DNA from 4 places in the Bradyrhizobium sp. AZCC 1577 genome. Region 1 is predicted to be linked to each of the others. Evidence: predicted binding sites of a transcription regulator. Region 1 holds the regulator's gene; each other region holds the start of a gene.

What was found. Region 1 encodes PhoB, which activates phosphate uptake and scavenging genes when phosphate is short. Its sites were predicted from a motif close to TGTCATNNANCTGTCAT; they were not measured.
Region 2: V1278_RS16075 (UDP-2,3-diacylglucosamine diphosphatase) is a predicted target of PhoB. The motif match lies at 4,691-4,707, and genes of this name have one in related genera.
Region 3: phnC (phosphonate ABC transporter ATP-binding protein) is a predicted target of PhoB. The motif match lies at 5,376-5,392, and genes of this name have one in related genera.
Region 4: V1278_RS24905 (DUF47 domain-containing protein) is a predicted target of PhoB. The motif match lies at 5,575-5,591, and genes of this name have one in related genera.

The regions. Positions count from the first base shown of each region.
Region 1 covers NZ_JAZHRQ010000001.1:1,224,460-1,232,044, forward strand. The annotation lists gene pstC (phosphate ABC transporter permease subunit PstC) at 1-294, shown strand, start outside; gene pstA (phosphate ABC transporter permease PstA) at 296-1,141, shown strand; gene pstB (phosphate ABC transporter ATP-binding protein PstB) at 1,138-1,959, shown strand; gene phoU (phosphate signaling complex protein PhoU) at 1,971-2,687, shown strand; gene phoB (phosphate regulon transcriptional regulator PhoB) at 2,698-3,402, shown strand; gene V1278_RS05675 (GcrA family cell cycle regulator) at 3,731-4,240, opposite strand; gene V1278_RS05680 (aspartate aminotransferase family protein) at 4,737-5,945, shown strand; gene argF (ornithine carbamoyltransferase) at 5,945-6,871, shown strand; gene V1278_RS05690 (Hsp33 family molecular chaperone) at 7,069-7,585, shown strand, end outside.
Region 2 covers NZ_JAZHRQ010000001.1:3,468,219-3,475,803, reverse strand. The annotation lists gene V1278_RS16090 (caspase family protein) at 4-1,686, shown strand; gene V1278_RS16085 (threonine ammonia-lyase) at 1,758-2,747, opposite strand; gene V1278_RS16080 (glycosyltransferase family 4 protein) at 2,801-3,859, opposite strand; gene V1278_RS16075 (UDP-2,3-diacylglucosamine diphosphatase) at 3,856-4,668, opposite strand; gene thiD (bifunctional hydroxymethylpyrimidine kinase/phosphomethylpyrimidine kinase) at 4,957-5,757, opposite strand; gene V1278_RS16065 (Lrp/AsnC ligand binding domain-containing protein) at 5,890-6,135, shown strand; gene V1278_RS16060 (J domain-containing protein) at 6,394-7,182, shown strand; gene V1278_RS16055 (c-type cytochrome) at 7,216-7,585, opposite strand, start outside.
Region 3 covers NZ_JAZHRQ010000001.1:7,335,311-7,342,895, reverse strand. The annotation lists gene V1278_RS34785 (peptide ABC transporter substrate-binding protein) at 1-1,212, shown strand, start outside; gene V1278_RS34780 (winged helix-turn-helix transcriptional regulator) at 1,262-1,642, opposite strand; gene V1278_RS34775 (YybH family protein) at 1,716-2,099, shown strand; gene V1278_RS34770 (peptidoglycan-binding protein) at 2,575-4,533, shown strand; partial or broken gene V1278_RS37090 (DUF3592 domain-containing protein) at 4,652-4,927, shown strand; gene V1278_RS34765 (hypothetical protein) at 4,951-5,358, opposite strand; gene phnC (phosphonate ABC transporter ATP-binding protein) at 5,468-6,226, shown strand; partial or broken gene phnD (phosphate/phosphite/phosphonate ABC transporter substrate-binding protein) at 6,257-7,128, shown strand; gene phnE (phosphonate ABC transporter, permease protein PhnE) at 7,133-7,585, shown strand, end outside.
Region 4 covers NZ_JAZHRQ010000001.1:5,215,611-5,223,195, forward strand. The annotation lists gene V1278_RS24875 (hypothetical protein) at 1-102, opposite strand, end outside; gene V1278_RS24880 (TetR/AcrR family transcriptional regulator) at 175-732, opposite strand; gene V1278_RS24885 (crotonase/enoyl-CoA hydratase family protein) at 792-1,517, opposite strand; gene V1278_RS24890 (peptide chain release factor 3) at 1,779-3,398, opposite strand; gene sugE (quaternary ammonium compound efflux SMR transporter SugE) at 3,554-3,877, shown strand; gene V1278_RS24900 (inorganic phosphate transporter) at 3,869-4,873, opposite strand; gene V1278_RS24905 (DUF47 domain-containing protein) at 4,889-5,533, opposite strand; gene V1278_RS24910 (branched-chain amino acid ABC transporter permease) at 5,687-6,655, opposite strand; gene V1278_RS24915 (branched-chain amino acid ABC transporter permease) at 6,657-7,544, opposite strand.

The sequences.
Region 1 (7,585 bases):
ATCCCCTACACCCGCGTCGGCGTGATCGGCGGCATCATGCTGGCGCTCGGCCGTGCGCTGGGCGAGACCATGGCGGTGACCTTCATCATCGGCAATTCGTTCAAGATCCAGTCCTCGATCTTTGCGCCCGGCACCACGATCTCGGCCGCGATCGCATCCGAATTCGCCGAAAGCGACGGGTTGCACCAGTCCGGCCTGATCCTGCTCGGCCTGCTCCTGTTCATTCTGACGTTCTTCGTTCTTGCTGCCGCGCGGCTGATGCTGATGCGGCTGGAAAAGAAGGCGGGGAACTGACATGAACCCGATTTACGTCTCCCGCCGCCGCAAGAATGTCATCGTCAAGTTCCTGTGCCTGGGCGCCGCAGCGTTCGGCGTGACCTGGCTGGCACTGATCCTGTTCACGCTGTTCTATAACGGCCTAACCGGACTTAACCTCGCCGTCTTCACCGAGGATACGCCGCCGCCCGGTTCGACCGATGGCGGCCTACGCAACGCCATCATCGGCTCGATCATGATGACCGTGATCGGGGTCGGCATCGGTGCGCCGCTCGGCCTTTTTGCGGGAACCTATCTCGCCGAATACGGCAAGCACGACAAGCTCACCTCGGTGATCCGCTTCATCAACGATATTCTGTTGAGCGCGCCGTCGATCATCATCGGCCTGTTCATCTACGGCGCGATCGTGGTGCCGATGGGCGGCTTCTCGGCCTTTGCCGGCTGCCTGGCGCTCGCCGTGATCGTGATTCCCGTGGTGGTCCGCACCACCGAGGACATGCTGGGGCTGGTGCCCAATCCCCTGCGCGAGGCGGCGTCTGCGCTCGGCCTGCCGCGCTCGCTGGTGATCCGCCGGATCGCCTACCGCGCCGCGCGCGCCGGCCTTATCACCGGCGTCCTGCTGGCCACCGCCCGTGTCGCCGGCGAAACCGCGCCGCTATTGTTCACCGCGCTGTCCAACCAGTTCTTCAGCCTGGACCTGACCAAGACGATGGCGAACCTGCCGGTCACCATCAACAACTTCGTGCAGAGCCCCTACGTCTACTGGAAGCAGCTCGCCTGGAGCGGGGCGCTTCTGATCACGCTCACCGTGTTGGCCCTGAATATTGGCGCGCGCATCCTTGGCGCCGAGAGGACATCCAAATGACCGATCTCTCCGTATCCGTGAGTAACGCGAGCGGGCCCGTTCCGCAGGCGACGCTCCCCGAGGCTGCGCCGAAGGTGACCGCGCGCAGTCTGAACTTCTACTATGGCGAGCACCATGCGCTGAAGAACATCAACCTGACGCTCGGCACCCACCGCGTCACCGCCTTCATCGGCCCGTCCGGCTGCGGCAAATCCACGTTGCTGCGGATATTCAACCGGATGTACGATCTCTATCCGGGTCAGCGCGCCACCGGTCAGCTCTTGCTCGACCAGACCAACGTCCTCGACCCCAAGCTCGATCTCAATCTGCTGCGGGCGCGCGTCGGCATGGTGTTCCAGAAGCCGACGCCGTTCCCGATGACGATCTACGAGAACATCGCCTTCGGTATCCGTCTCTACGAGAAGATATCCAAGTCGGAGATGGACGGCCGGGTCGAGAAGGCGCTGCGCGGCGGCGCCCTGTGGAACGAGGTCAAGGACAAGCTCAATGCAAGCGGCCTCTCGCTGTCCGGCGGCCAGCAGCAGCGGCTCTGCATCGCGCGCACCGTTGCGGTCAGGCCCGAGGTGATCCTGTTCGACGAGCCCTGCTCGGCGCTCGATCCGATCTCGACCGCCAAGATCGAGGAACTGATCCAGGAACTGGCAGAGGACTACACCATCGCCATCGTCACCCATAATATGCAGCAGGCGGCGCGCGTCTCGGACAAGACCGCCTTCATGTATCTCGGCGAGCTGGTCGAATTCGACGACACCAACAAGATTTTCACCTCGCCGCGCGATCGACGTACCCAGGACTACATCACGGGGCGGTTTGGTTAAGGAGATAACAGATGGCTTCTGAGCACACCGCCAAGGCGTTTGACAGCGACCTCCAGGAATTGACGCGTCTGGTCGCCGAGATGGGCGGCCTTGCTGAGCGCATGATCACCGAATCCGTCGACGCGCTGGTCCGCCGCGACGTCGCGCTCGGCAAGCACGTCGTCGCCACCGACGTCGAGATCGACCGCCTGCAGCATCTGATCGAGGAGCGCGCGGTGCTGACCATCGCCCGCCGCCAGCCGATGGCGATCGATCTGCGCGAGATCGTCGGCGCGATGCGGGTTGCCACCGATCTGGAGCGGATCGGCGACCTCGCCAAGAACATGGGCAAGCGCGTCGCGGCGCTGGAGAACGATTTCCAGCCGCTGAAACTGATGCGCGGCCTCGAGCACATGACCGATCTGGTACAATCGCAGGTCAAGTCGGTGCTGGACGCCTATGCCGCGCACGATCTGCCGGCGGCGATGGCGGTGTGGAAGGGCGACGAGGAAGTCGACGCCATCTGCACCTCGCTGTTCCGCGAACTCCTCACCTACATGATGGAGGATCCGCGCAACATCTCGTTCTGCATCCACCTGATGTTCTGCGCCAAGAATATCGAGCGGATCGGCGACCACGCAACCAACATCGCCGAAACCGTGTTCTACATGATCGAGGGTCAGCAGATGCTCGACAAGCGCCCGAAGGGCGACATGACGACGTTTGCCACGACCGTCTCCAACACTTGAGGAAAGCAGAATGAGCGCGCGCATTATGGTGGTCGAGGACGAGGAAGCGTTGACCACGCTGTTGCGCTACAACCTCGACGCTGAAGGCTATGAGGTCGAGACCGTCGGCCGCGGCGACGATGCGGATACGCGGCTGAAGGAGCGCGTGCCCGATCTTGTCGTGCTCGACTGGATGCTGCCGGGCCTCTCCGGCATCGAGCTGTGCCGCCGTTTGAGAGCGCGTCCCGAAACCAAGCAATTGCCGATCATCATGCTGACCGCGCGCGGCGAGGAGAGCGAGCGGGTGCGGGGGCTTGCGACCGGCGCCGACGATTACATAGTCAAGCCGTTCTCGGTGCCGGAACTGCTGGCGCGCGTGAAGGGCCTTTTGCGCCGGGCGAGCCCCGAGCGGCTCGCCACCGTGCTGACCTATGGCGATATCGAACTCGATCGCGAAAAGCGCCGCGTCGCGCGCTCGGGCCGTCAGATCGATCTCGGCCCGACCGAGTATCGCCTGCTCGAATTTTTCCTCGAGCACCCCGGCCGCGTCTTCAGCCGCGAGCAGTTGCTCGACAGCGTCTGGGGCCGCGACATCTATATCGACGAGCGCACCGTCGACGTCCATATCGGCCGATTGCGCAAACTGCTCAACCCCGGCCGCGAGCAGGACCCGATCCGCACCGTCCGCGGCGCAGGTTACGCGCTGGATGACCGGTTTGCGAAGGTCGAGCCGTAACCCTCCGTTGCCGTCCTCGCGAACTTCTCCGTCGTCCCCGCGAACGCGGGGACCCATAACCACCAATCTCGATTGTTGAAATGCGCTGGAGCTCCAGCTCAGCGTAACCACAGACACCTGTGGTTATGGGTCCCTGCGTTCGCAGGGACGACAAGTTGAGGGGTTCTCGCCTCTATTCCGTCATCCCCGCGAAACGCGAGGACCCATAACCGCCAATCTCGATTGTTGAAATGCGCTGGAGCTCCAGCTCAGCATAACCACCTGCACTTGTGGTTATGGGTCCCTGCATTCGCAGGGACGACATCGTTGAGATAGCGGCGCGCGCCCCTTACCGCGTCTGCTTCGGCTGCTGCCTCCGCCGATCGGCGGCGGGCTGGTAGGCGATGCGCGAGTGGTGGGCGCAATAGGGCAGGCCCGTGAGCGCCTTGCCGCCGCAGAAGAAGAATTCCGGGCTCGAGGGATCGCCGACCGGCCAGTGGCAGGTGGCCTCGTTCAGTTCGAGCAGCGACAGCCGCTGGCTCATCGGCACGACGTTGTCGAAGGCGATCGGATCCGGCTCCATCTCGACTTCGAAGGCGTGTGCCAGCGCGGTGTTGCCGCGCGAGACCGGGCGCGACACCCGCATCATCGGCTGGGCGGGGCGTGCCTTGCGCTGCCGCGGGGCGGCCGAGGAGGGGCTCTTGGCACGGCCGGAAAGGCCCAGCCGGTGCACTTTGCCGATCACGGCGTTTCGCGTCACATTCCCGAGTTCCGCGGCGATCTGGCTGGCCGACAATCCGGCTTCCCAGAGCTTCTTAAGCTGTTCGACGCGATCGTCGGACCAGGTCAAAACCGTCATCGTAATCTTCCCTTCGCATCGCGCCGGCCGATCGGGGGCAGCGCTGGCGAGTCATTCGTCTCAAAAATCCCTGCGGTCAGAATCCCTTAGCCCTCGCCGGACGCGCTAACCGCGCCGAACGTTTACGCCTGTACAAAATGGACTCTTAGGGATCAGAACTGCCGCACGAGATGTCGTACCCGACAGCCCAAACGCTACAATATGGCGTGACTCGGGCGCAAGAGTCCGGGCCCGAACGTCCACATGTTCTGACATCTAGGCATTTCACTGCGTGTTTTCCACCACACCGCAATCTTACGGATTTCAGCATCTTGCACTGCAGGAAAGCCGGCTCCGTGGCGTGTTGACAGCGCCCCACGCCCACATAGAATGCCTCTCACGTGCCGCCCTTAAGAGGCGGCACGTTTCGTTTTCGCAAGACCGGCTGTTGCCGCGTTCGCGCCAATGCACGCCCGCGGCAGGTCTCAAAGGCAGGTCTCAAACCTCAGTGATTGCCATGACCAATAGCGCCACGTCGCATCTGCTCCCGGTCTTCGCCAGGGTCGATCTCGGCTTCGAACGCGGCGAGGGCTGCTGGCTGACCGCCACCAATGGCGAGCGCTATTTGGACTTCACCTCGGGCGTCGCGGTGAATGCGCTCGGTCACTGCCATCCGCACCTGATCGCGGCGCTGCAGGAGCAGTCGACGAAACTCTGGCACATGTCGAACCTGTTCAAGTCGCCGGATGGCGAGAAGCTCGCCGCGCGGCTTTGCGAGCAGAGCTTTGCCGACCTCGTGTTCTTCTGCAATTCCGGCGCCGAGGCGATGGAAGGCGTGATCAAGGTCGTGCGCCGCTATCAATTCTCCAAGGGCCATCCCGAGCGCTATCGTCTCGTCACCTTCGAGGGCGCATTCCACGGCCGCACCCTGGGCACGCTCGCAGCAACCGGCTCCGCCAAATATCTCGAAGGCTTTGGGCCGCCGATGGACGGTTTCGACCAGGTGCCGCATGGCGATCTCGAAGCGGTCAAGAAAGCGATCGGCCCGCAGACCGCGGGCATCCTGATCGAGCCGGTGCAGGGCGAGGGCGGCGTGCGCTCGGCGCCGCAGTCTTTCTTCAAGGCGCTGCGCCAGCTCTGCGACGAGAAGGGCCTGTTGCTCGCGTTCGACGAGGTGCAGACCGGCATGGGCCGCACCGGCGATCTCTTCGCCTATAAGCGCGTCGGCGTGACACCGGATGTGATGTCGCTGGCCAAAGCGTTGGGCGGCGGCTTCCCGATCGGCGCGGTGCTGGCGACGGCGGAAGCCGCAAGCGGCATGACGCCGGGCTCGCACGGCTCGACCTTCGGCGGCAATCCGCTGGCGATCGCTGCGGCGAATGCCGTGCTCGACGTGATGCTGGAGCCGGGCTTCTTCGATCACGTGCAGAAGATGTCGCTGCTGTTGAAACAGAAACTGGCCTCCGTCGTCGATCGCTATCCCGCCGTGCTGTCGGAAGTTCGCGGCGAGGGGCTTCTGGTCGGCGTCAAGGCCGTGGTGCCGTCGGGCGATCTCGTCAATGCGTTGCGCGACGAGAAATTGCTCACCGTCGGCGCCGGCGACAATGTGGTGCGGTTCCTCGCGCCGCTGATCGTCACCGAGGCCGAGATCGAGGAATCCGTGCAAAGGTTGGAGCGCGCCTGTGTCGCGCTGTCCGCTGGCCAGTTGAAGAAGGCGGCGGGCTGATGAGCAAATCCGTCCGTCACTTCCTCGACATCAATGAACTGCCGTTAGATGAATTGCGCAGCATGCTGACCTTGAGCGCCACCATGAAGGCGAAGCTGAAAGCGCATGAGAAGGGCAAGAAGCCGCTCGAAGGCAAGACGCTGGCGATGATCTTCGAACGTCCCTCGACCCGCACCCGGGTGTCGTTCGACGTCGGCATGCGCCAACTCGGCGGCGAATCCATCATGCTGACCGGTGCCGAGATGCAGCTCGGCCGCGGCGAGACCATCGCCGACACCGCGCGCGTGCTGTCGCGCTATGTCGATGCGATCATGATCCGCATCCTCAACCACGACGCGCTCCTGGAATTGGCCGCGCACGCCACCGTGCCCGTGATCAACGGCCTGACGCGGCGCTCGCATCCCTGCCAGGTGATGGCCGACCTGATGACCTTCGAGGAGCATCGCGGGCCGATCGAGGGCAGGACCGTGGCCTGGACCGGCGACGACAACAATGTGCTGGCCTCGTGGGCGCATGCAGCCGAGCGTTTCAAGTTCAGGCTCAATGTCGCAACCCCGCCGCAGCTTGCGCCGAACAAGGCGATGAAGGACTGGATCAAGGCGACGCAGGCGCCGATCGTGCTCGGCACCGATCCCGAAGCCGCGGTGCGCGGCGCCGATTGCGTCGTTACCGACACCTGGGTCTCGATGGGCGACAAGGACGGCGAACATCGCCACAATGTGCTGAAGCCCTATCAGGTCAATGCGAAGCTGATGTCGCTGGCCAAGCCGGACGCGATCTTCATGCACTGCCTGCCCGCCCATCGCGGCGAGGAAGTCACCGATGAAGTGATCGACGGCGCGCAGTCGGTCGTGTTCGACGAAGCCGAAAATCGCCTGCATGCGCAGAAAGGCATTCTGGCCTGGTGTTTTGACGCGGTGGCATAGGTTTCTCCGTCGTCCCTGCGAAAGCAGGGACCCATACGCCGCGGCCCCAATAATTAAAGGCAGTGGTTGACGCCTTGCCTTACTCACAACGCCCTGTGGTTATGGGTCCCTGCGTTCGCAGGGACGACGCGTGGAGATGGTTTCGCCGGCTCGTCAACCCCTTTTGTTTTGCATTCCGAGCCCCCAGATAAGGCGCCATGGATTCACAATCAGACATCAAAATCATGACCGAGGCGCCAATCCGCGCGCCCTCGTCCGTTCCCGTCGATGATGCGGTGCTGCCGTTCGAGGTCGCCTCGCTCGATCTGCGCGGACGGCTGACCCGACTCGGCCCCGCGCTCGACGACATACTGACCAAGCACGATTATCCGGCGCCGGTCGGAAAATTGCTTGGCGAAGCGATCGTGCTGGCGACGCTGCTCGGTTCGGCGCTCAAATTCGACGGCCGGTTCATTTTGCAGACGCAGACCGATGGCCCGGTGTCGTTTCTGATCGTGGATTTCCAGTCGCCGGATCGGCTCCGCGCCTATGCGCGCTACGACGCAAGGCGGCTGAAGGACGGGCAGGATTCAGGCGCCCTGCTCGGCAAGGGCCATCTCGCGATGACCATCGATCAGGGCGCGGACATGAGCCGTTACCAGGGACTGGTGGCGCTCGACGGCGGCAGCCTTGAGGATGCCGCGCATGAATATTTCCTGCGCTCCGAGCAGATTC
Region 2 (7,585 bases), 2.2 Mb from region 1:
GCCATGTCCCGCTTTAAGTCATCGCTATTGGGTGCCGGCCTGCTGGCAGGCCTGCTCGGCTTCGCTGGTGCGGCGTTGGCCGAAGCCCCGAACGTCGACATCCGCAACGGCATGCAAACGCCGCCGGCGGACCAGCGCGTCGCGCTGGTGATCGGAAATTCGAATTACCAGATCGCGCCAAAGCTCGCCAATCCCGGTAATGACGCGCAGTCGATGGCGCAGCTTTTGAACTCCGCCGGCTTCGAGGTCACCCAGGCCACCGACCTGACGCGCAGCGACATGGTCAAGGTCGTGCAGGACTTCTCCACCAGGGTCGCCGAGCGCGGCCCCGGCACCGTCGCCATGATCTATTATGCCGGTCACGGCGTGCAGGTGGCGGGTGAGAACTATCTGCTTCCAGTCGATGCGAAGATCGCTTCGCCGTCCGATCTTGACGGCAATTCGGTCCGGCTGGTCGATGTGATGGGCACGCTGGAATCGATCCCGAGCCGGATGCGCATCGTGGTGCTCGATGCCTGCCGCAACAATCCGTTCCCCGAGATCAACGACGCCGGACGGGGCTTGGCAATCGTCGATGCGCCCCGAGGCTCGATCGTCGGCTACTCGACCGCACCGGGTATGGAAGCGCAGGACGGCGACGGCAACCACAGCCCGTATACGTCAGCTTTCCTGAATGTCGCACGCGAGCCGAACCTGCCGATCGAGCAATTGTTCAAGCGCGTCCGGCTCGAAGTGAACAACACCACGTCCGGAAAGCAGACACCGTGGGAAAGTTCGTCGTTGACCTCCGACTTCTATTTCTTCGGCGATACCGCGGTCGCCGCAGGCCGCGCGCCGGATCGCCGCCCGATCATCCAGGCCGCGTCGAATCTGCCGTCGCGTTCGGTGCGCCAGGCTTACGACTACGTGCTGTCGGAAGGCTCGCCCGAGCACTATGAGGAATTCATCCGCCTTTACCCGCACGATCCGCTGTGCGACCACATCCGCCTGCTGCTCGGTAATCTGCGGATGGCGACGGCGTGGCACAAAGCGGTGGTCGCCAACTCGCCGTTCGCCTACAAGACGTTCCATGACAATTATTCCAACAGCCCCTACGCCAAGTCCGCGCTGAAGCTACAGGGCGCGCCGAAGGCCGTGCCACTGATGCAGTTCACGCATCTGGCGAAGCAGTCGCCGACATTTAAGCCGGGCAACATCGGTAGTTCACCCATACTCGGCATCTCCAAGCACAATCTTGGTGCCCAGGCCCACATGCCGGTGCCTTCCAAGATCATCACGCTGCCTGCCAAGGGCACGGCAACGAAAAACCCGATCAGTGGCATCAACAACGGCAACACGGGCAAGGTCACGACCCTGCCTGGCAAGCTCACTGGCAATAGTAGTGGTATTGGCGGAAAGGCCACGACCCCGCCCGGCAAGATCAACCCGATCCCTGTCAATGCCAGCAACAACAGCAGCAAGATCGGCAAGGGCACGACCTTGCCGCCCAGGATTCATAACAATCCGATGCGGGTCACCAAACCCATCACGACCAGGCCCATGATGGCCAGGCCGATGATAACCACCGCGCCGCGTCGGTTCAGCGGCGGCATGGGCGGCGGAGGAGGTTTCAGCCAGCGCTTCGCCTCGAGCCCGTCCCGCAGCTCGTTCGGCGGGTCATTCGGCGGCGGCGGCTTCAGGCGCTGAATAAGGAGCTCCGGACAACAAAAAAGCGGGCAGAGCACGTGCTCTGCCCGCCTCCGTTTAAGATGTGATGGTCAGGCGACCAGCTTGGCGAACAGGTCCGCGTCGACATTGCCACCGGAAAGCACGATGACGACGTTCTTTCCCCTGGCATCGATGCGGCCGGCCAACAGTGCGGCGAGGCCGACAGCCCCGCCTGGCTCGACCACCAGCTTCAATTCCCGGTAGGCATAGGCCACCGCCGCGCCTACCTCCTCGTCGGATGCGGTCACGCCGTTTGCGAGCAGCTTGCTGTTGATCGAGAAGGTGAGTTCGCCCGGCATCGCCGCCATCAGCGCATCGCAGATGGTGCGGCCGGCGGCGTGATGGGCCTCGCGATGGCCGGCGCGGAGCGACAAGCCGTGATCGTCATAGTCCTTGGGCTCGGCGACGATCACCTGCGCTTGCGGAAATTTTGCCTTCACGGCCGTCGCGACGCCGGCGATCAGCCCGCCGCCGGAGGCCGGCGCTACCACGATATCGGGCACGAGCCCGAGCGCTGTCATGTCCTCGGCGATTTCGCGGCCCGCAGTGCCCTGCCCTGCAATGACGAAGGGATCGTCATAGGGCCGGACCAGCGTCGCACCGCGTTTGCCGGCGATGCCGTTGGCGATCGCTTCGCGGTCCTCCTTGTCGCGGTCGTAGAGCACCACCTCCGCGCCATAGCCCTTGGTGCGCTCGCGCTTGGTGATAGGCGAGTCCGCCGGCATCACGATGGTGGCCTGCATGTTGAGGATCTGCGCCGCCGCCGCCACGCCCTGGGCGTGGTTGCCGGAAGAGAATGCGACCACCCCGCCGCCGCGCTTGTCCTGCGGGATCGAGGCCAGCTTGTTGAAGGCGCCGCGGAACTTGAACGATCCGGTCCGCTGCAGCATTTCGGGCTTCAGAAAGACTTTGGTCCCGACGCGCTCGTTGAGAACGGGGAACGACAACAGCGGCGTCCGCACCGCGAACGGGCCAACCACTCGCGCCGCCGCATCGATATCTGCAGCACCGACCGGTGCCGTTGAGGCTTTTTCCGTCATGCGCACTTTGTATCGCGCAAGCGGACCGGCGGGCAATACAGATTCAGGTGATATCAGGCGGCGAAATGCGGGTCCTCCGCCACAAATTCGGCCAGCTCGCCTTCCGGCCGCAGGGGACCAAGATTGAGGGCATGATGGACGAAAGCCCGTGCCGAGGCTTGCCAGCTATGGGCGGCAGCAAATTCCACGCATTCTTTTCGCGAAATCTGCAGCGCCTCCAGGCAGGCCGCGCGCAAATCCTCGTTCAGCACGCCAACCGGCGCCGAGCCGATCACGTCGCGGGGACCGTTGACCGGAAAAGCCGCAACCGGCAGGCCGCTGGCCAGCGCTTCCAGCAGCACCAAGCCAAACGTGTCGGTCTTGCTGGGAAAGACGAAAACATCGGCCGCCGCATAGATTTCGGCCAGTTCCTCGCCATGCCGCGCGCCGAGGAACACGGCGTTAGGATATTTGCGCTCCAGCGCCATCCGGGCCGGCCCATCGCCGACGATGAGCTTGGTGCCGGGCAGATCGAGATCGAGGAAGGCTTCGAGATTCTTCTCTACCGCGACACGGCCGACGCTGAGATATACAGGCATCGGCAGGCAGAGATCGGCGCTGCGCGGATGGAACAGCGAGGTATCGACGCCGCGTGACCACAGTACCACGTTACGAAAGCCACGCAGGCGCAGCTCAGCCGCCAGCGCCGGCGTCGCCGCCATTACCGCCCGGCTCGGCCGGTGGAAGGCACGCAGCGCCCACCAAACCCAGGATTCCGGAATCGGCGAGCGCGCCGACACATATTCCGGAAACCGGGTGTGAAAGCTCGTGGTGAACGGCAAGCCGCGCTTGCGGCAATAGCGCCGCACCAACAGCCCGATTGGCCCCTCGGTCGCGATATGTATGCTGTCGGGCCTTGCCGCTTCGATCAGTTGCGCGATCTTGCCGGGAAGCGGCAGAGCCAGCCGCAGGTCAGGATAGCTCGGCATCGCAAAGGTGCGAAATGATTGCGGCGTCAGAAAGCTCACCTCGACGCCAAGCCCCGTGGCCGCCTCCGTCATCGCGGTCAGCGTGCGTACTACCCCGTTGACCTGGGGATGCCACGCATCGGTCGCGACCAGGATATGCGTCATGCGGCGCGCGCCGCGACGCGGGGAACTGGCGCCGCCCTTCGCTGCGGATCGGTCCAGGTGATGATCTCGAACCGGCCGTCCTCGTGCTCGGCGAGCGCGGTGCAGCTTTCCACCCAGTCGCCGCAATTCATGTAGCGGATGCCGTGCTCGTCGCGGATGGTGGCATAGTGGATGTGGCCGCAGATCACGCCGTCGGCGCCGTGACGTCGCGCCTCGCCGGCCAGCGTCTGTTCAAACGCGCCGATGTAGTTCACGGCGTTCTTGACCTTCAGCTTCGCCCATTGCGACAGCGACCAATACGGCACGCCGAACATGCGGCGGAAGAAGTTGACGAGGCGATTCATCTGAATGGCGAAGTCGTAGGCCTTGTCGCCGAGATGGGCGAGCCAGCGCGCGTTCTGCACCACGAGATCGAAGATATCGCCGTGGATGACGAGATAGCGTTGGCCATCGACGCCGGTGTGAATGGTGTTTTCCACCACGTCGATGCCGCCGAAATGCGTGCCGTAATAGTTGCGCAGGAACTCGTCGTGATTGCCCGGCACGTAGATGACCTTGGCGCCCTTGCGCGCCTTGCGCAGCATCTTCTGCACGAAGTCGTTGTGCGATTGCGGCCAGTACCAGCTCGACTTCAGCGCCCAGCCATCGACGATATCGCCGACGAGATAGATGGTGTCGGCGTCGTGGCTTTTGAGGAAGTCCAGCAAACGGTCGGCTTGCGAGCCGCGGGCGCCGAGATGGACGTCGGAGATGAACAAGGTACGAAAGCGCCGTTCGGGGCTCTCTTCACTCAAGGAGTCACTACCCATACCTGTCCCCTGACAGATTTCTGTGACAGGGCGATGACTGTTCACGCCGCGATATTCCCGCGAGAATCAATGCCGCGCCCCACAACTTGCGGATAGCAGCGCGATGCGACAGACAAGCGACATTGGAGAGGCAACTTCTCGACGTTGTCTCTGCCTCGTGCGCAATCGCGCATTAACCCATCATCAACAGGGTCAATTATCGTGGAAGATTAACCATCCCCGTAATTCAACGGATGCGCCGCGACGCAAAAAGTCCCTGCGCGATTGCGCACCAGACAAGGACGGCAGCTAATAAAACTTATGAAAATGGTGGATCGGGCCGTGACCGCGGCCGACGCTGAAGCGATCTGCCGCCGCAATCGCAGCGCTGACCCACGCCTTGGCGTTACGCACGGCGGTTTCCATGCCCTCGCCCTTCGCGAGTTCCGCTGCAATCGCCGAGGACAATGAGCAGCCGGTGCCATGGGTATTTTTCGTCGCAATGCGCGGCGCGGCCAGCGCGATGGTGCCGCTCGTGCCGATCAGATAGTCGATGCACTCGGCGCCCTCCCCGTGGCCGCCCTTGATCAGCACCGCCTTGCAGCCCATGGCCAGCAATCGCCTGCCCTGGCTTGCGACGGCGGCCTCACCCGCAGCCACCGGTTCGTCGAGCAGCGCGGCGGCCTCAGGCAAATTGGGCGTAATGACCGAAGCTAACGGAATGAGTTTTGTCCGCAGCGCCTCGACCGCTTCCGCAGCCAGCAGCCGGTCGCCGGAGGTTGCGACCATCACGGGATCGAGCACAACATGCTTCGGCGACCAGCGCTTGAGGCCGGCGACGATGGCGTCGATAATCGATGGCTGCGCCACCATGCCGATCTTGACCGCTCCGACGTCGAGATCGGAAAACACCGCATCGATCTGCGCGGTCACGAACTCCGCCGGCACCTGATGGATGCCGCTGACGCCTTCGGTATTCTGTGCCGTCAGCGCCGTGATCACGGAGGCGCCGTAGACGCTGAGCGCGGCAAACGTCTTCAGGTCGGCCTGGATACCGGCGCCGCCAGAGGAATCGGAGCCGGCGATGGTCAGCGCGATCGGCGCCGTCATCGCAAGCCTCGTGCAAGTCGTCGGTTGAAGGCCATGTAATGTCCTACCGCGCCATGGCATGGGCAGCAAGCTGGCTTGCCATTATCGGCGGTTTTTGGCCTATTGGGACCAACTAATTCGGAGACGACAGCGATGGTTCCCTTCTTTGTCCAGTTCAAATGCAAACTCGGCCAATCCTATGCCGTCGCCAATGCGCTCGCGGAGGCTGAGATCGCCTCGGAGATCTATTCCACCGCCGGTGACTACGATCTGCTGGTCAAGTTCTACGTCGATAAGGACACCGACATCGGCCATTTCGTCAACGAGAGGGTGCAGGTGATTCCAGGGATCCAGGACACCCACACCATCATCACCTTCAAGGCGTTCGGCACGGGTTAGGCGTCGGCCCGCCTCCCCAAGGCCGCGTCCTTGGCGCGGCCGATAGGCCCCTGTGATGGAGGGGCTGCCAGCCCTGCCCGTCTGCCACGCCAATTGGGCGCCCCGACCGCAGCGGATAGTTAACGACGTTAACCATGGCATGCTTTTGCCATAAGGGGATCATGCTACCGCCTTGATATTTTTGATTATCTAGGGCGTCGTCAATCGGAAGTTCCGCGGCGGGGACGGTCCGAGGGGGAAACGGTCGCGAGTACCACCATGGGGACGCTGTACGATTTGCTCGGAGCGCTTCCGAGTGATGACGCCGAGGAATTGCGGAAGGCATTCCGCAAGGCAGCGAAGGCGACTCATCCCGATATCAATCCCGACGATCCCGATGCTGCGCTGAGGTTTAGGGAACTCATGCGCGCCTATGACATCCTGACCGACACCGAGCAGCGCGCGACCTACGATCAGTTGCTCGCCATTGCGCTGCAGCCGCCGGCCACCAAGGCAATCCAGACATACGAGACCGTACGAAAGGTCGCCTCCAACACGATGGCGGCAACGGTCATTTCCGCGGTGCTGGTCGGCGGCTACACGGTGTTCGGATTGTTTTCAAAACCGCCGGGCGCCGCAGAAATCGCAGATGGCGTGCAGCAGGTTGCCGCGCTGCAGCCCGACGCTACCGCGCAGGACGGATCCCGTGCCCAGCGCGAAGAAGAACTTTCAACCGGCAGCGTGGCCCCCATCGCTGCCACGGCACCCGCCGCAAAGGAAGCCCGCGCCGCGCCGCTCGGCCGCTTCGAGCCGGTCCCGGCCTTCGCCACGTACAATCTCGGGGTCCAATATTATCCGCGCTTCGCAGCCGCCTATTTCGATCGCGGCGGCGTGCTGTATCGGGTGGGCGATTTCGATCGCACACTCGGTGACGTCGCTTTGACCAAGCGCTCCACGGATTTGAAGCGGGCCAAAGCCGCCACGCCGCCCGTGCCGCGTAAGCCGCTGTCGATCGTGCCGACCTTGCCGGAGCGGCGCCAACCGATCACCGCAGCCGTGACGCCCTGACGACGCGCGAACTCGCGTCTCACGTAAGAGCTCTCAGCCTTCTTTCGCTTTCTTCGGCCGCGGCGGTCCCTCAACCGGCGCCAGCGACTTGACATACTCCGCGATGGCATCGCGATCTTCCGGCGGCAATTGCGAGGTGTTCTTGATCACGCGGACCATCGATCCGCCTGCGCTGTCGCCATCCGGCGTTTGCCCAGTTTCGAGGAAGTAGGCGATATCCTTCGCGCTCCACTCCTCCAATCTTTTCTGGGTGATGTTGGGCACCCAGCCCTCTCCTTCCGGATTGGGCCCGCCTGCGAAGCGTTGCGCCTGGACGATACCGCCGAGGAAGTTGCGCGGGCTGTGGCACTCGGCGCAATGACCCATACCGTTGACGAGGTAAGCCCCGCGATTCCACGACGCC
Region 3 (7,585 bases), 6.1 Mb from region 1:
TTCTGGGCCGATGCCTTTGTCGGCAATTACGGCATGATCATCCCGAAGCACCTGTTCAAGGATTATGTCGGCGCCAGGTCGCGCGAGGCGCCGCACAATCTGAAGCCGGTCGGCACCGGCCCTTATCTGTTCGTGGATTTCAAGCCGGGCGACATGCTCCGCGGCAAGATCAATCCCAACTACCACGTCGCCAACCGGCCGCAGTTCGATGAGGTGGAGGTCAAGGGCGGCGGCGACGCGGTGTCGGCGGCGCGCGCGGTGCTGCAGTCCGGCGAATACGACTATGCCTGGAACATGCTGGTCGAAGAGGACATCCTGCTGAAGCTGGAAGCCGCTGGAAAGGGCAGGGTGAACATCACCCCGTCGGGCAATGTCGAATTCATGCAGCTCAACTCGACCGATCCCGCGATCGAGGTCGACGGCGAGCGCGCCAGCATAAAGACCAAACATCCGCTGTTCAGCGATCCGGCCGTGCGGCAGGCCGTCAATCTCCTGATCGATCGCGCGTCGATCGAGAAATTCATCTATGGCCGCACGGCGCGGGCCACCGCGAACTTTCTCAACAACCCGGAACGCTTCCGGTCGAAAAACACCAAATTCGAATTCAACATCGAGAAGGCCAACCAGATCCTCGAGGCCGCCGGCTGGAAAAAGGGCGGCGACGGTATTCGCGCCAAGGACGGCAAGCCGCTGAAGTTCGTGTTCCAGACCTCGATCAATGCGCCCAGGCAGAAGACCCAGGCCATCGTCAAGCAGGCGTGCCAGAAAGCGGGCATCGACGTCGAGCTGAAGTCAGTGGTGGGATCGGTGTTCTTCTCCTCCGACGCCGCCAATCCCGACACCTACACGCATTTCTATTGCGACGCGCAGATGTACAACACCACCATGCCGCAAGCCGATCCGCAGTTCTTCATGAACCAGTATGTGTCGTGGCAGGTGGCGAACAAGGAAAACAAGTGGCAGGGGCGCAATGTCTCGCGCTGGCAAAGCAAGGAATACGACGAGATCTACAAGCAGGCCGAACGGGAGCTCGACGCGGTGAAGCGCGCGGCGCTGTTCATCAAGCTCAACGACCTCGTCGTGACAGACAATTACATCCAGCCCATCGCCTCCCGGACCCGGGTCGCGGCGCTCGGCAACAAGCTGACCGCGCATATCTCGGGCTGGGACAACGATTTGTGGCAGCTAGCGAGCTGGTATCGGGAGGGGTGAGAGCGGGCTTACTGGTGTGCCGGGCGATCACGCTTCTGCGCTAACTCCGTCAGCTTGCGTGGTCATGCGACCGAGCAGCCGCTCGATCATCCCGGCGTGACCAAAGCTCAAGCCGATCGAGGATGCTTAGGAGCTCGGTGCCCTTGAGCGAGAGCGAGTAGGTCACGCGCCGTGGGAACGCGACGGTTGGGGAGCGCAGCACCAAGCCTCGATCTTCAAGCCCATCCAAACGCTCAGAAAGCACCTTCGGAGATACGCCGGGTAGAAGCTCCGCCAGCTCGCCGTGCCGTTTCGGGCCGTCCTTCAGGTGCCAGAGCACAAGCGCGTTCCACCGGTGGCCCAGGAAGGCCAGCCAATCCTCGACCGGGCAATCAGCGGGGCGACGCGGTTGCGGATTGTCGAGTTCTAATCGTAGCGCAGCAGATGACAATGCGGCTTCCTTCCCGTTTGGTTAGCACTGAACGGACGTGCTTCCTTTCTTCTCCCCAACGAGGAGATGAGACATGACCGTGACTGAGCCAGCCCAGATGAATGAGGCATTCGCTCAAGCCTTCAACAGCCGTAACATAGACAATCTGCTCGCGCTTTACGAGGTGGATGCCGTCCTGCGCGTGGATGGAAGCGAGCGAAGTCTGATAGGGCTCGACGCGATCGCTAGTGCGTTGCAGGGCCTCCTGCAAGCATCCGGCACAATGACGTCGCGCAATAACTTTTGCGTCCAGCACAGTGACGTCGCTCTGCTGCGCGCAGATTGGGAACTGCGCGCCCAGGACGGCTCCATCGTGGCGTCCGGCAGCTCGGTCGAGTTGGTCCGCCGCCAGTCCGATGGCACCTGGCGCTACGTCATCGACCACGCAGCGGGCGCCGCCCTGCCACGCATCATCTAAGTGGAAGGCTATCATGCGAACTACGGTGCCTAATCGCAGGTGATGCCAGCGAAGGCGTGACGCGCCAATTGAGTGCACTGCCACCGTAATGCCATGGCCCGCATCTGGGCCGGCGCCGGCGCGCAATCGACTGTCGCGCCGGCAGCCGCGGCAATGAACGCTATCCCGTTCAGGCGCGGCAGGTGGGATGTCGAATTGCAGGTGACCTGCATCGCAACTGTTAGCTAGCTCACACGTGAAGGCTGCAAAACGATGTAAGCTCTTCACGGTTCGCCGTGAGCTGTCATGCTCCGGCTGCGCAAGCGAATATCGATAGTGCGGACAACGCGTCCGGCCGGTGTCACTGGCCGGGCGATCGGATCATCGTGCCGAAAGGGCAGATCTGGGCCGGCCAATGAGCAGCAAACCGAGGCCGAGGACGCAGCGATCGGCGAAGAGGAAACTGGCAGCAGGCACACAAACGGGGGAGCGCGCAATGGGTCAAATCGGCAGGTCTACCGACCCCTCGACGGCTGACAATCGCGACGACGTTGCAGGCAGCGAGGTCGCTTCGTTCCGCTACAACAATCCCGGCGCTCAATATCCCAGTGCGCGCGCCGCGCGCTTCGGCCAGACCGGCTATGGGATCATCGGTGGCGGCCACAAGATCGCACGCTTTCCCTCGCCGGTGAACGGCGCCGCCTCGAACTTCGACCTGTTGTCGCGCAGCTATGTCGGCATGCGGATCGGCGAAGCTGGAACGAAGTGGACCGGCGCGCACGGCTTCGGCGTGCCGGGCTATGATCCGAACGCCATCCTGACCAAGGAGATGGTCGACGATCCCGTGCAGGCGATCGCCTTGCTGAAAGCCATTGCTGGCCGCGAGTCGGGCAAAGGCAATAACCTGACCGAGGAGCAGTGGCGTCAGGCCCATCGCATGTACAAGGCCGGCAGCGCCGACGCCTTCTTCGACGGTCTGCCAGCCGTAGCCATTGCCCAGCCGCCCGCGAGCGGTGTGCCCTCGGGTGCGGGCCTGGTGCAGCGCGCCCGCGCGCATATCGGCGAGCAATATGTCAACACGCAGGTGCCGAAAGACGATCCGCATTGGCATGGCCCGTGGGACTGCGCCGAGTTCGTCTCATGGCTGGTCTATCAGGAAGCCGGCACGCTTTACGGCTGCGTCGACCACACGGCACAGCCGGCGAAGGCTGATGCCTATACCGGCGCCTGGAAGGCCGACCTCGAGCGACTCGGAAAACGCGTTTCGGTGGAGGAGGCGGCGGCGACCGTCGGCGGCATCGTGCTCCGCTATCCGCCGGGTCCGGGCAAGATGGGCCACATCGCTGTATGCGACGGCAATGGCGGCACCATCGAGGCAAAGGGACGGCGTTACGGCGTGGTAGCGGACACGGTGCATGGCCGCGGCTGGCATACCGGCATCCTGATTCCCGGCATCTCCTATGACAGTGCCGCGCCGATCAAGGTCAGCCCGCCTGCCGTCATCTACGAGGTCGGTGCGCCGAACATGGATATGGCCGTGGTTGCGCGCATCCAGGCGGCGCTGGCCGCGAAAGGCTTCGATCCCGGCCTGATCGACGGCGAGTTCGGACTGAACACGCAAGCCGCCGTGCTGCGTTTCCAGGAAGCCGAGGGCATGGTCGTCGATGGCGCGGTCGGGCCGGAAACGGCGGCAGCGCTCGGCATCTCGCTCGAGGCGGAAACCGTTAAGCCCGGCGTCGCGGTGGCGGAGACGGGTCCCGCCGCTGGCGCTCCTGCGCTCGACCTGCAGCAACTGCTCCCACTCATTCTCATGTTGCTATCGAAGGAGAAACCGATGGCCGCCGATCCTGCCAAGCCGGGCCAAGGCCTCGAACTGCTGCTGCCGCTGATTCTGCAGTCGGCGCTCACCGGCAAGCAGCTCGACATCACGCAGCTTCTTACCGTGCTTGCGACCGGCAAGCCGGCGCCGGCGGTCACGCCGATTGCCAACACGCCGGTGCTCGCGCAACCGGTCAACACTGTCCCGGCGCCGGTCGTCTCGCAGCCGGCAACGCCGCAACAGCCTGGCGCCGCTGCGCCGGTCGATCTCATCACCGTGCTGATGCCGCTGCTGTACGAGCGGCTGACCGGCAAGCCATTCCCGGGTACCGAAAAACCGGACAAGCCCGCCGAGCCGCTCGCGCCGGCGATGACGCGGCCGAGCGTGCAGCTTTCTGCCGGCATGCTCGGTATCGTCACCCTGCTGCAGTCGGCGGGCATTCTCAATTTGCCCTTCAATTTGGGAGCGATCGCCGGTCAGGCGCCAACCACAACCGCGCCGGTTTCAGGCTCGACGATGGCGACCTTGATTCCGATCATCACCGGCGTAATCGGCGCCACCGGCGGCTTCGGCGCGCTGGGTGGGATTGCATCGAAGCTGTTGGGCGGACTGCTCGGCGCGTTCGGGAAGAAATGAGGGAAGGCCGGCGGTTGGAAGAGTAAACCTCGACACCTGCTCGGGGCATTGAACCTTTCGGTCCGCGCCAAGACACACCCTCGCCTACAACAATGTTTGCCGCAGGGCGCGTCTTTTCATGGAAGATCCTGCAATTTTTCTCGGCCGTATTGGCAAGTTCGTCCTGATACCGGTTGGCCTGCTGCTATTGCTCGGAGCGGGCTTCAGCGTCTGGTCAACAAAAACATGGATTGCGCGCGCAATTGAAACGCCGGGGTCGGTGATCGAGATGGTGCGCATGCGCGACAGTGAGGATAAGGGGTATCTGTTTGCGCCAGTCGTGCGCTTCCAGACGAGGGACGGTCGCACCATTGAATTTCAGTCTGGGCTGCGCAGCAATCCGCCGGCTTACCGCGCCGGACAAACTGTCTCGGTTCTCTACGATCCCGATGTACCCGAATCGGCGGCCATCCGAGGCGTGCTTTCCCTTTGGCTGATGCCGATCATCGTGGCTTTCATCGGGTCGATCTTCCTGATCGTCGCAACGGTCATGATCGTGTTGATCAAGAGGGTGTCGCGGGCTTTCGACGCACCATTGCATGTCGTTGATGCAGCCAGCCCGCCAAGGCATGGCGCTGGGCTCAAGGTAACGCCAAAGGCCCGCGGCAAAGGCGGCGCCTTGTCGGTTGTGCGGATACGTTCGTGCGCAAGCGTTGATCGGCTTGCCCAGTCGAAGCCGCGTTGCAGTGAGGGCAAGTGCCGCTCGTCGGAATCAAACGACCACTGCTTGCAAAAGCCGATTTTTAGTCGAGCACGTCCGTCGAGTTCCGCCAGCAGGTCAGGCATCGGCCTGCGTCGAGCGGCGTCATCCCTACGTCATGGATCGTTGATAGCCAGACCAAGCGAACAACGAAGGCCTTTGTTCGGAAATGACGAACAGCTTCCGGATTTGGACATGCTATCACTCCAGAACGTGACCGTTACCTACGCCAACGGCGTCGAGGCGCTGCGGCCGACCACCGCCGTTTTCGAGCGGGGGAAGTTCATCGTTCTTCTCGGCACGTCAGGCGCGGGCAAATCGACGTTGCTGCGCAGCCTCAACGGGCTGGTGCGGCCGACTTCGGGTGAGGTTTGTGTTGAAGGTCGCGGATCGATCTTCGGCAGCCGCGCCCAGTTGCGGGCGCATCGGCGGCGGACCGGCATGGTGTTCCAGCAACATCATTTGATCGGCCGGCTGTCGGCACTCGACAACGTGCTGACTGGACGGCTCGCCGCGCACAGTGTCCTGCGATCGATTTTTCCGCTGCCACGCGCTGACCGCCTGCTCGCGCTGGAAGCGCTTGACCGGGTCGGTCTCGCCGACAGGGCGCTGGACCGAGCCGACCAGCTTTCCGGAGGACAGCAACAGCGCGTCGGCATTGCACGCGCCATGGCCCAGAAGCCCGAGATCGTGCTTGCAGATGAACCGGTCGCAAGCCTCGATCCCGGTACCTCCGTCCGGGTGCTTGAGGATCTTCATCGAATTTGCCGCGAGGACGGCATTACCGCGATCGTCAGTCTACATCAGGTCGATCTGGCACGCCGGTTCGCTGATCACATCATCGGGCTGGCGCAGGGGCGCGTCGTTTTCGAAGGCGCGCCGGATCAACTCGGATCGGTCACGCTCGATCATATCTACGCGACGGAACGCAAGGGCTTGGCCAAGGCGGCCTAGTCGAGCCGTCAATCTGAATGGAGAAATCAGATGATGCAACGCCGCAATTTCCTTGTCGGGTCGGCCGCGGCCGGCCTCTGCGCGCTCGCCGCTCCGGTGTTTGCCGCCGACAAGACCAGCCCCGATAAGCTGCGGATCGCCCTGCTGCCTGACGAAAATGCATCGACGATCATTCAGAATGCACAGCCGCTCAAGAAGTATCTCGAGGACGTGCTGAAGAAGCCCGTCGAGATCATCGTCACCACCGACTATTCGTCGATGATTGAGGCGATGCGGTTCGGTCGCATCGAGGTCGGATATTTCGGCCCGTTCTCCTACGTGCTTGCCAAGTCGAAAGCACCTGAAATCGAGCCCTTCGGTGTCGGCGTGGACAAGGGCAAGCCCAATTACCAGTCGATCCTCATCGCCAACGCGGATGGTCCGGTGAAGGACTGGCCGACATCAAGGGCAAGCCATTCGCGTTCGGTGACCGGGCTTCCACGTCGAGCCATCTTGCGCCGCGCGCCCATCTCGCCAAACAGGGGCTGATCGGCGACGCGGACTACAAGGTCGTGCATCTCGGCCAGCACGATGCTGTCGCGCGTGCCGTCGCTGCCGGGCAGGTGCCAGCCGGCGCTCTCTCGGAGCAGATTTATCGCGTCTTAGTCGAGACCAAGAAGATTGATCCGACCAGGATCCGGCAGCTCGCATTGTCCGAACCCATTCCGAACTATCCGCTAACGGTGCAAGGTTTTCTGAAACCCGAGCTCAAGGAGGCTATCAAGCGGGCATTCCTTGATCTGAAGGATCCCGCCATTCTCAAGCTGTTCCGCGTTGAAGGCATCGCGACCGCAACCGACAAGGATTACGACGTGTTGCGCGACATGGCGAAAGTGCTCCAGCTCGACGTAGCCAAGCTGTAAAAAGATGAAATCGGTTTCCCATACGTTCGACGCCATTCTTGAGGAGCAACGCCGCTCCGCCTTGCGCGGGGCGGGCCTCGTCGGCTTGATCGTCGCTGCGTGCGTCGCAGCCCTGGCGGCCACCGGCTTCTTCGACGCGCAACGGTTTCTGGAAAGCGGGCCGGCGATTGGTACGCTGGCCTCCGAAATGGTGCCGCCGGATTTCAGCCGTTGGCAGTCATGGCTGCGGCCGCTTCTGGATACGCTTGCGATGTCGATCGCCGGCACCGCGCTCGCAGTGGCCTTCTCCCTGCCGCTCGCCCTTCTGGCTGCGCCCAATACAAGTCCGCACCCAATTGTTTATCTGGCCGTGCGGACATTCCTCGCTTTCCTGCGCTCGGTGCCGGAGATCATCCTTGGCGTTCTGTTTGTCGCGGCGGTCGGTTTCGGCGCGCTGCCCGGCGTCCTTGCGCTGGCG
Region 4 (7,585 bases), 4.0 Mb from region 1:
GTGCGAAAATGGCGTGGCGTCGATCTGGCGCCGCGACTGGGCGTCGCCGGCGCTCATCCCGACGAATGTGGTGATCAGGCAGACGATGATGCACCGGAACATGCGGCCCTAAGTCCTAAGAGGCGACCCGACTAAGCTGATGCGCGCTTCGTCCCGTATCAAGGCGGACGGTGTTCACATCCCTGCGTTCATCGCGGACAGTTCCGCAATCAGGGCTTTCTCGCTGGGCTGATCGAGGACGCCGGCGGTATAGAGCGAGATGCCACCATAGAGCGTAATGTAGACCTTCATCACCGCGCGGCGACGCTCGGCCGGGCTCCCGATATCCTGGCAGAATACCCGCATGGCCTGGGCGATGACCTTGTGAACCGCGGCCTGCAGCGGCGGATTGTGCTTCATGGTGGCGTGCGGGCGGCTCGTCATCAGGGCGTACAGCCCGCGGTTGGCAAGCGCGAAGCGGACATATTTCGCGGTGTAGTCCTGTGGCGTCTCTGCCTTGACGAGGATGGCGGCGAGCCTCGTGTAGGCCTCGGCCGCAACCGCGTCGAGCAGCGCTTCGCGGTCAGCGAAATGATTGTACAGCGATCGATGCGCGACGCCGACGGCCTCCGCGACCTCGCGCAGGCTCAATTGCTCATGGCCGGCCGCGGCCACCAAACGGGTGGCGGCCTTCAGCGCTTCGGATTTCAGATTGCCATGGCGATAGGTCGCCCGGCGCGGCTTTGCGGTCATGCTCCCTTCATACAAAGGCATGAGACGCGACGCCACTGCCAGGCGGCCGAAGCTTTCCGTCAGGCCGATGCCTGTTTGGCAACGCGGTCCTCGCCGTACTGCGGCGTAATGTCCTCGTCGATCATGGCGCGGATCATCTTGATCACCGCCCCGCGCGCCCGCGCCTTGGTGGCGGCATGGGCGGCCATGTTGAGCGTGGCGAGCGCCTGTGCGGTCTCCTCGGCGCTGCGCTCCAGCGCATCCGCCGGGACGACGCGGTCAAAGAAGCCGGCGGTGACGGCCTCCATGGGGCCGAACATCTCCCCGGTCATCACTGCCCTGCTGAAATAGGCTGGCGTCAGCCGCTGCCGTGCGATTTCGATTGCAAAACGCGGCACGGTGAGCCCGATCGCGACCTCGTTCATGCCGATCCGGTAGTCGCCCTCGGCGGCAATCCGGTGGTCGCTGGACATGATCAGGAAAGCCCCCATCGGATAGGCATTACCCTGGCATGCCGCCACCACCGGCGTCGGGAACGAGAGGATGCGCAAGGCCAGTTCCGCGCCCGCTTTCACCATCAGATATTGGTCCTGGGCGCTGCCTTTGGCGAAGACGTTGAGGTCGAATCCTCCTGAAAAATGCTTGCCGCGGGCCTTCAGGATCACCACCGTCTTGTCCTTTTCCGCCTGATCGAAGGCCACATGCAGGGCGTTGAGCATGGCAAGCGACATCACATTGGCCTTGCCATCGTCGATCACGACGGTGCCGAACGGGCCGGAACGGGAATAGGTTGCGAGATCAGTCATGGGCGGTCTCCCTTTTCCAAAAAAGCATCCAGTGGATACTTCCGGAGGCGAGGCAGCGGCACAAGAGGCTTATCAAGGCTGCATGCAGGCATCCACTGGATGCATGAGTGAGCAAGCAACCAGCCCAACTGTCATCGTCCGGCTCGACCGGACGATCCAGTATTCAAGAGACGTCAGTTATTTACGGATAAGCCGCGGCGTACTGGGTCCCCCGCTTTCGTGGAGGACGACAGCGGAGATTGGTGCAGGAAGGGTGGCCGCTTACGCCTTCTTCTTCACGTCCTTGACGTTGGAGAACGTGATCCCTTCGGCGCGCTCCCTGGTATAGCCCAGGTAAAACTCGTTCTTGGCCATGAACACGGGATCGCCGTCGACGTCGTCGGCGATGCCCGAGCCGTTGGCCGCGATGAAGGCCTCTAACTTCTTGCGGTCGTCGGACGAGACCCAGCGCGCGAGCTGGAATTCCGAGACTTCGAATTCCACCGGCAGCGAATATTCCGCGTCGAGCCGTGCCTTCAGCACGTCGAGCTGCAGCGGACCGACGACGCCGACCAGCGCCGGTGCGCCGTCGCGGGGCCGGAACACCTGCACCACGCCCTCTTCCGACATCTGCTGCAGCGCCTCTTTCAGCTTCTTGGCCTTCATTGCATCCGTCAACCGCACGCGGCGGACGATTTCCGGCGCAAAACTCGGAACGCCGACGAAGGTGATGTCCTCGCCTTCCGTCAGCGTATCGCCGATCCGCAAGGTACCGTGGTTCGGAATGCCGACGACGTCGCCGGCAAACGCCTCATCGGCCACCGAGCGATCCTGCGCGAAGAAGAACTGCGGCGACGACAGCGACATGTTTTTGCCGGTCCGCACCAGCTTCGCTTTCATGCCGCGGCTGAGCTTGCCGGAGCACAGCCGTGCGAACGCGATGCGGTCGCGGTGGTTCGGATCCATATTGGCCTGGATCTTGAACACGAAGGCGCTCATGCGCGGCTCGGCTGCTTCGACCTTGCGCAAATTGCTGTCCTGCGCCCGCGGCGCCGGCGCAAACTTGCCAAGACCTTCCAGCAAGTCGCCGACGCCGAAATTGCGCAGCGCGCTGCCGAAATAGACCGGCGTCAGATGGCCCTCGCGAAACGCGTCCAGCTCGAACGGCTTGCAGGCTTCCGACACCAGCGCGAGTTCGTCCTTGATCTCGGCGACGTCGAGATTGGGGTTGCGGCCGGCAAGATCGGCGATATCGATCTGCTCGGTCGCGCCGGTCTTGGCGCCGCCGCCTTCGAGCAGGCGCACGCCGCCGTTGGCGACGTCGTAGGTGCCGAGGAAGTCGCGGCCGCGACCGACCGGCCAGGTCATCGGGGTGGTGTCGAGCGCCAGCGTCTTTTCGATCTCGTCCAGCAGTTCGAACGTGTCGCGGCTCTCGCGGTCCATCTTGTTGATGAAGGTGATGATCGGAATGTCGCGCAGCCGACACACCTCGAACAGCTTTCGCGTCCGCGCCTCGATGCCCTTGGCGGCGTCGATCACCATGACGGCGGAATCGACCGCGGTCAGCGTCCGGTAGGTGTCTTCCGAGAAGTCTTCGTGGCCGGGCGTGTCCAAGAGGTTGAAGACGAGGTCCTGGAATTCGAAGGTCATCACCGAGGTCACGACCGAGATGCCGCGCTCGCGCTCGATCTTCATCCAGTCGGAACGGGTATTGCGCCGCTCGCCCTTGGCCTTGACCTGCCCTGCCAGATTGATGGCGCCGCCGAACAGCAGGAGCTTCTCGGTCAGCGTGGTTTTGCCGGCGTCCGGATGGGAGATGATCGCAAATGTGCGCCGCCGCGCGACTTCATCTGATAGCGGCGAGCGGGACGGCGATTCGGCTGTAACGGCAATGTCGGACATGAGGCTCGAGCGTTTGGCAGGGAAAACCGCGCTGATCAAGCCTCATTTGGTGGTTGCGAGGGCTCCTGGCCAGTCCCATATCGGCAGCGGAAGGACGGCCTTCCAATTTTGCAGCTCATCCGCGGGGACGACCCTGCCTGGTTCGGAGGGTTGTCATGGCCTGGATCGTGTTGTTCGTCGCCGGTCTCATGGAAGTGGGTTGGGCGATCGGCCTCAAATATACCGAGGGTTTCACGCGACTTGTTCCATCCGTCCTGACGCTCGCCTGCATGGCAGGGAGCATCGTCCTGCTCGGCCTTGCCTTGAAAGCGCTTCCGATCGGAACCGCCTACGCGGTATGGACCGGCATCGGCGCGGTCGGAACGGCCATCCTGGGCATCGCGCTGTTCGGCGAACCCGCGACCGCCGCCCGCCTCGCCTGCATCGGACTGATCGTGGCCGGCATCGTCGGGCTTAAACTCGTCACCGGATCAGCGTAGCAACAGCACGGCCCAATAGGTCAGCGCCGCGATAATCGCCGACGCCGGAATGGTGATCACCCAGGCATACACGATCGAACTCGCGACGTTCCAGCGCACCGCCGAGACCCGCCGCGCCGCGCCGACGCCGACGATGGAGCCAGTAATGGTGTGGGTCGTGGATACGGGAACCCCGAGATAGGTCGCCATGAACAGGGTCGCAGCTCCACCGGTTTCGGCGCAAAAGCCCTGCATCGGCGTCAATTTCGTGATCCGCAATCCCATGGTGCGGACGATCCGCCAGCCCCCCATCAACGTGCCGAGCCCCATCGCCGCCTGGCAGGAAATCACGACCCAGAACGGGATGGCAAAATCCGCCCCGAGGTGGCCTTGCGAATACAAAAGCACCGCGATGATGCCCATGGTCTTTTGCGCGTCGTTGCCGCCATGGCCGAGCGAATAGAGCGATGCCGAGACGAATTGCAGGATGCGGAAGGCGCGGTCCACCGCAAACGGCGTCGAGCGCACCGACAGCCAGGACACGATCGCAACCAGCACCAGCGCTAGCAGAAACCCGACCAGCGGCGACAACACGATCGCCAGCAGCGTTTTTGACAGGCCGCTCCAGACCGCCGCGGAAATCCCGGCCTTGGCCACGCCTGCGCCGACCAATCCGCCGATCAACGCGTGCGAACTCGAGGATGGAATGCCGAGCCCCCAGGTAATCAGGTTCCAGACAATGGCCCCGACCAGCGCAGCGAAGATCACAGCCGCATCGACGACGTCGGGCTCGATGATCCCCTTGCCGATCGTGTTGGCGACATGCAGCCCGAAGACGAGAAAGGCGATGAAATTGAAGAAAGCCGCCCAGAACACCGCATAATGCGGGCGCAGCACGCGAGTCGACACGATCGTCGCGATCGAATTGGCGGCGTCGTGCAGGCCGTTGAGGAAATCGAACAGCAGTGCGACCGCGATCAGGAAGATCAGAATCGGTAGGCCAAGCGTGGCGTCCACTGAATTGGCCCTGCCCTATACCTGTTCGATCACGATCGAGTTGATCTCGTTGGCGACGTCGTCGAAGCGATCGGATACTTTTTCGAGATGCTTGTAGATCTCGGCGCCGACGACGAAGTCCATCGAATTGCCGTTGCGGTGCTTGAGAAACAGTTCCTTCAAGCCGATGTCGTGAAGATCGTCGATACGGCCCTCCAGCTTTCCGATTTCCTCGGTGATGGCGGTCAGCATCGCGACGTTGTTGCCGATCGACTGCATCAGCGGGATCGCGCGGCTGACGAGATTGGCGCACTCGACCAACAGCGTGGCTATTTCGCGCATCGGAGGCTCGAACGTTCGGACCTCGAACAGCACCACCGCCTTCGCGGTCTGCTGCATCTGGTCGATCGCGTCGTCCATCGACGTGATCAGATTCTTGATGTCGCCGCGGTCGAACGGGGTAATGAAGGTGCGGCGGACCGCGGTCAGGACCTCGCGGGTGATTCCGTCGGCGTCGTGTTCGAACTGATTGACTCGCTGGCAGAATACCGGCGTCTCGTCGCCGCCGCGCATCATGTCCTGCAACGCCAGCGCGCCCTGCACGACCGTCTGGGCGTGGCGGGCAAATAGGTCAAAAAACCGCTCCTCTTTGGGCAAAAAGGCACGAAACCAGCGCAGCATGGGTATTTTTTCCGTCGTTCAGAAACAGCCGCGGAGCGCGCTGTCACAAAACTGTCATAGATCATTCGAGGGAAAAGCGCGCGACGTCCGGCCCCAGGAACCGGGTCATCCACCACTTTGTGGAGCCGAAAAACTGCGCCCAAACCGCCGTTTTTAGAGGGATCGGCGGAAATAATGCGCGATCTCGCCGATGATGCCTCGGCGGAACGTCAACACGCAGGCCACGAAGATGACGCCCTGGATCACCGTCACCCATTGGCCGAAGCCGGCCAGATATTGCTGCATGGCAATGATAACGAAGGCCCCAACGACCGGACCGAACACCGTGCCGAGGCCGCCGACCAGCGTCATCAGCACGATTTCACCCGACATCGTCCAGTGCACGTCGGTGAGGGAGGCGTTCTGCGCCACGAACACCTTCAGCGAACCCGCAAAGCCCGCAATCGTTCCGGAGAGGATGAAAGCGAGCAGCTTGTACTGGTCAGTCTTGTAGCCCAGCGAGATCGCGCGCGGCTCGTTTTCGCGAATGGCTTTCAAGACCTCGCCGAACGGCGAGTTGATGGTGCGGTAGATCAGGAGGAAGCCGCCGAGGAATCCGGCAAGCACCACGTAGTAAAGCACCGTGGGCTTGGCGAGATTGAATATTCCAAACAGATAGCCCTGCGGAATACCCTGGATGCCGTCCTCGCCATGCGTGAACGGTGCCTGCAGATAGATGAAATACAGGAGCTGCGAGAGCGCCAGCGTGATCATCGAAAAGTAGATGCCCTGGCGACGGATCGAGATGAAGCCGGTGACGACGGAAAGCGCGGCGGCGCCGGCGACACCGACCAGAATTCCGACTTCCGGCGTTACACCCCAGACCTTGAGCGCATGCGCCGAGCAGTAGCCCGCGGTCCCCAGAAACATGGCGTGGCCGAACGACAGCAGGCCGCCATAGCCGATCAGGAGGTTGAAAGCGCAAGCAAGCAGCGCGAAGCACAGCGCCTGCATCACGAAGAACGGATAGATGCCCGTCAGGGGTACGAGCCCCAGCAGCACCGCCATCCCGGCGAACACGATCATTTCGTCGCGCATCGCTTGCGGCGTTATCGGCAGTGTGTCGTCAGTCAATGTGCTCATGTCAGGCAGCCCGTCCAGTCAGTCCCGTTGGCTTCAGCAGCAACACCAGCACCATCAGGACGAACACCACGGTGTTGGAAGCTTCGGGATAAAAATACTTGGTCAGTCCCTCGATTACGCCGAGCGCAAATCCGGTGATGATCGATCCCATGATCGATCCCATACCGCCAATCACCACCACCGCGAACACGACGATGATCAGGTCCGCGCCCATCAATGGCCGGACCTGGTTGATCGGCGCGGACAATACGCCGGCCAGCGCCGCCAAGCCGACGCCGAGGCCGTAGGTCAGCGTGATCATCCGCGGCACGTTGATGCCGAATGCGCGTACCAGGGTTGGGTTTTCAGTCGCCGCACGCAGATTGGCGCCGAGCCGGGTCTTCTCGATCAGGAACCAGGTCGCAAGGCACACCACGAGCGAGAAGACGACGACCCAGCCGCGGTAGATCGGCAGGAACATGAATCCGAGATTCATGCCGCCCTGTAATCCGCGGAACCCGCCGACCTCCGGATAATCAGGAATCGCGTACGGCAGGCCGGACGAGCCGAAGTAATTCTGGAACACGCCCTGCACGATCAGCGCGATGCCGAACGTCAACAACAGCCCGTAGAGGTGGTCGAGACCGGCCAGCCATTGCAGCATGGTCCGTTCGAGGATCATGCCGAAGATGCCGACGACAATCGGCGCGATGATCAGGGCCCACCAGTATCCAATCCCCGTGAGATGCAGCAGAAAATATGCGCAGAACGCGCCCATCATGTAGAGCGCGCCATGGGCGAAATTGATGATGTTGAGCATGCCGAAGATCACGGCGAGCCCGAGACTGAGCAGCGCGTAGAATGATCCGTTGATCAATCCCACCAAAAGCTGGGCGTAGAGAGCTTGCATCGGTTTCGCACTCAATCTCGTTATGATGCGGGTTAGCTTGG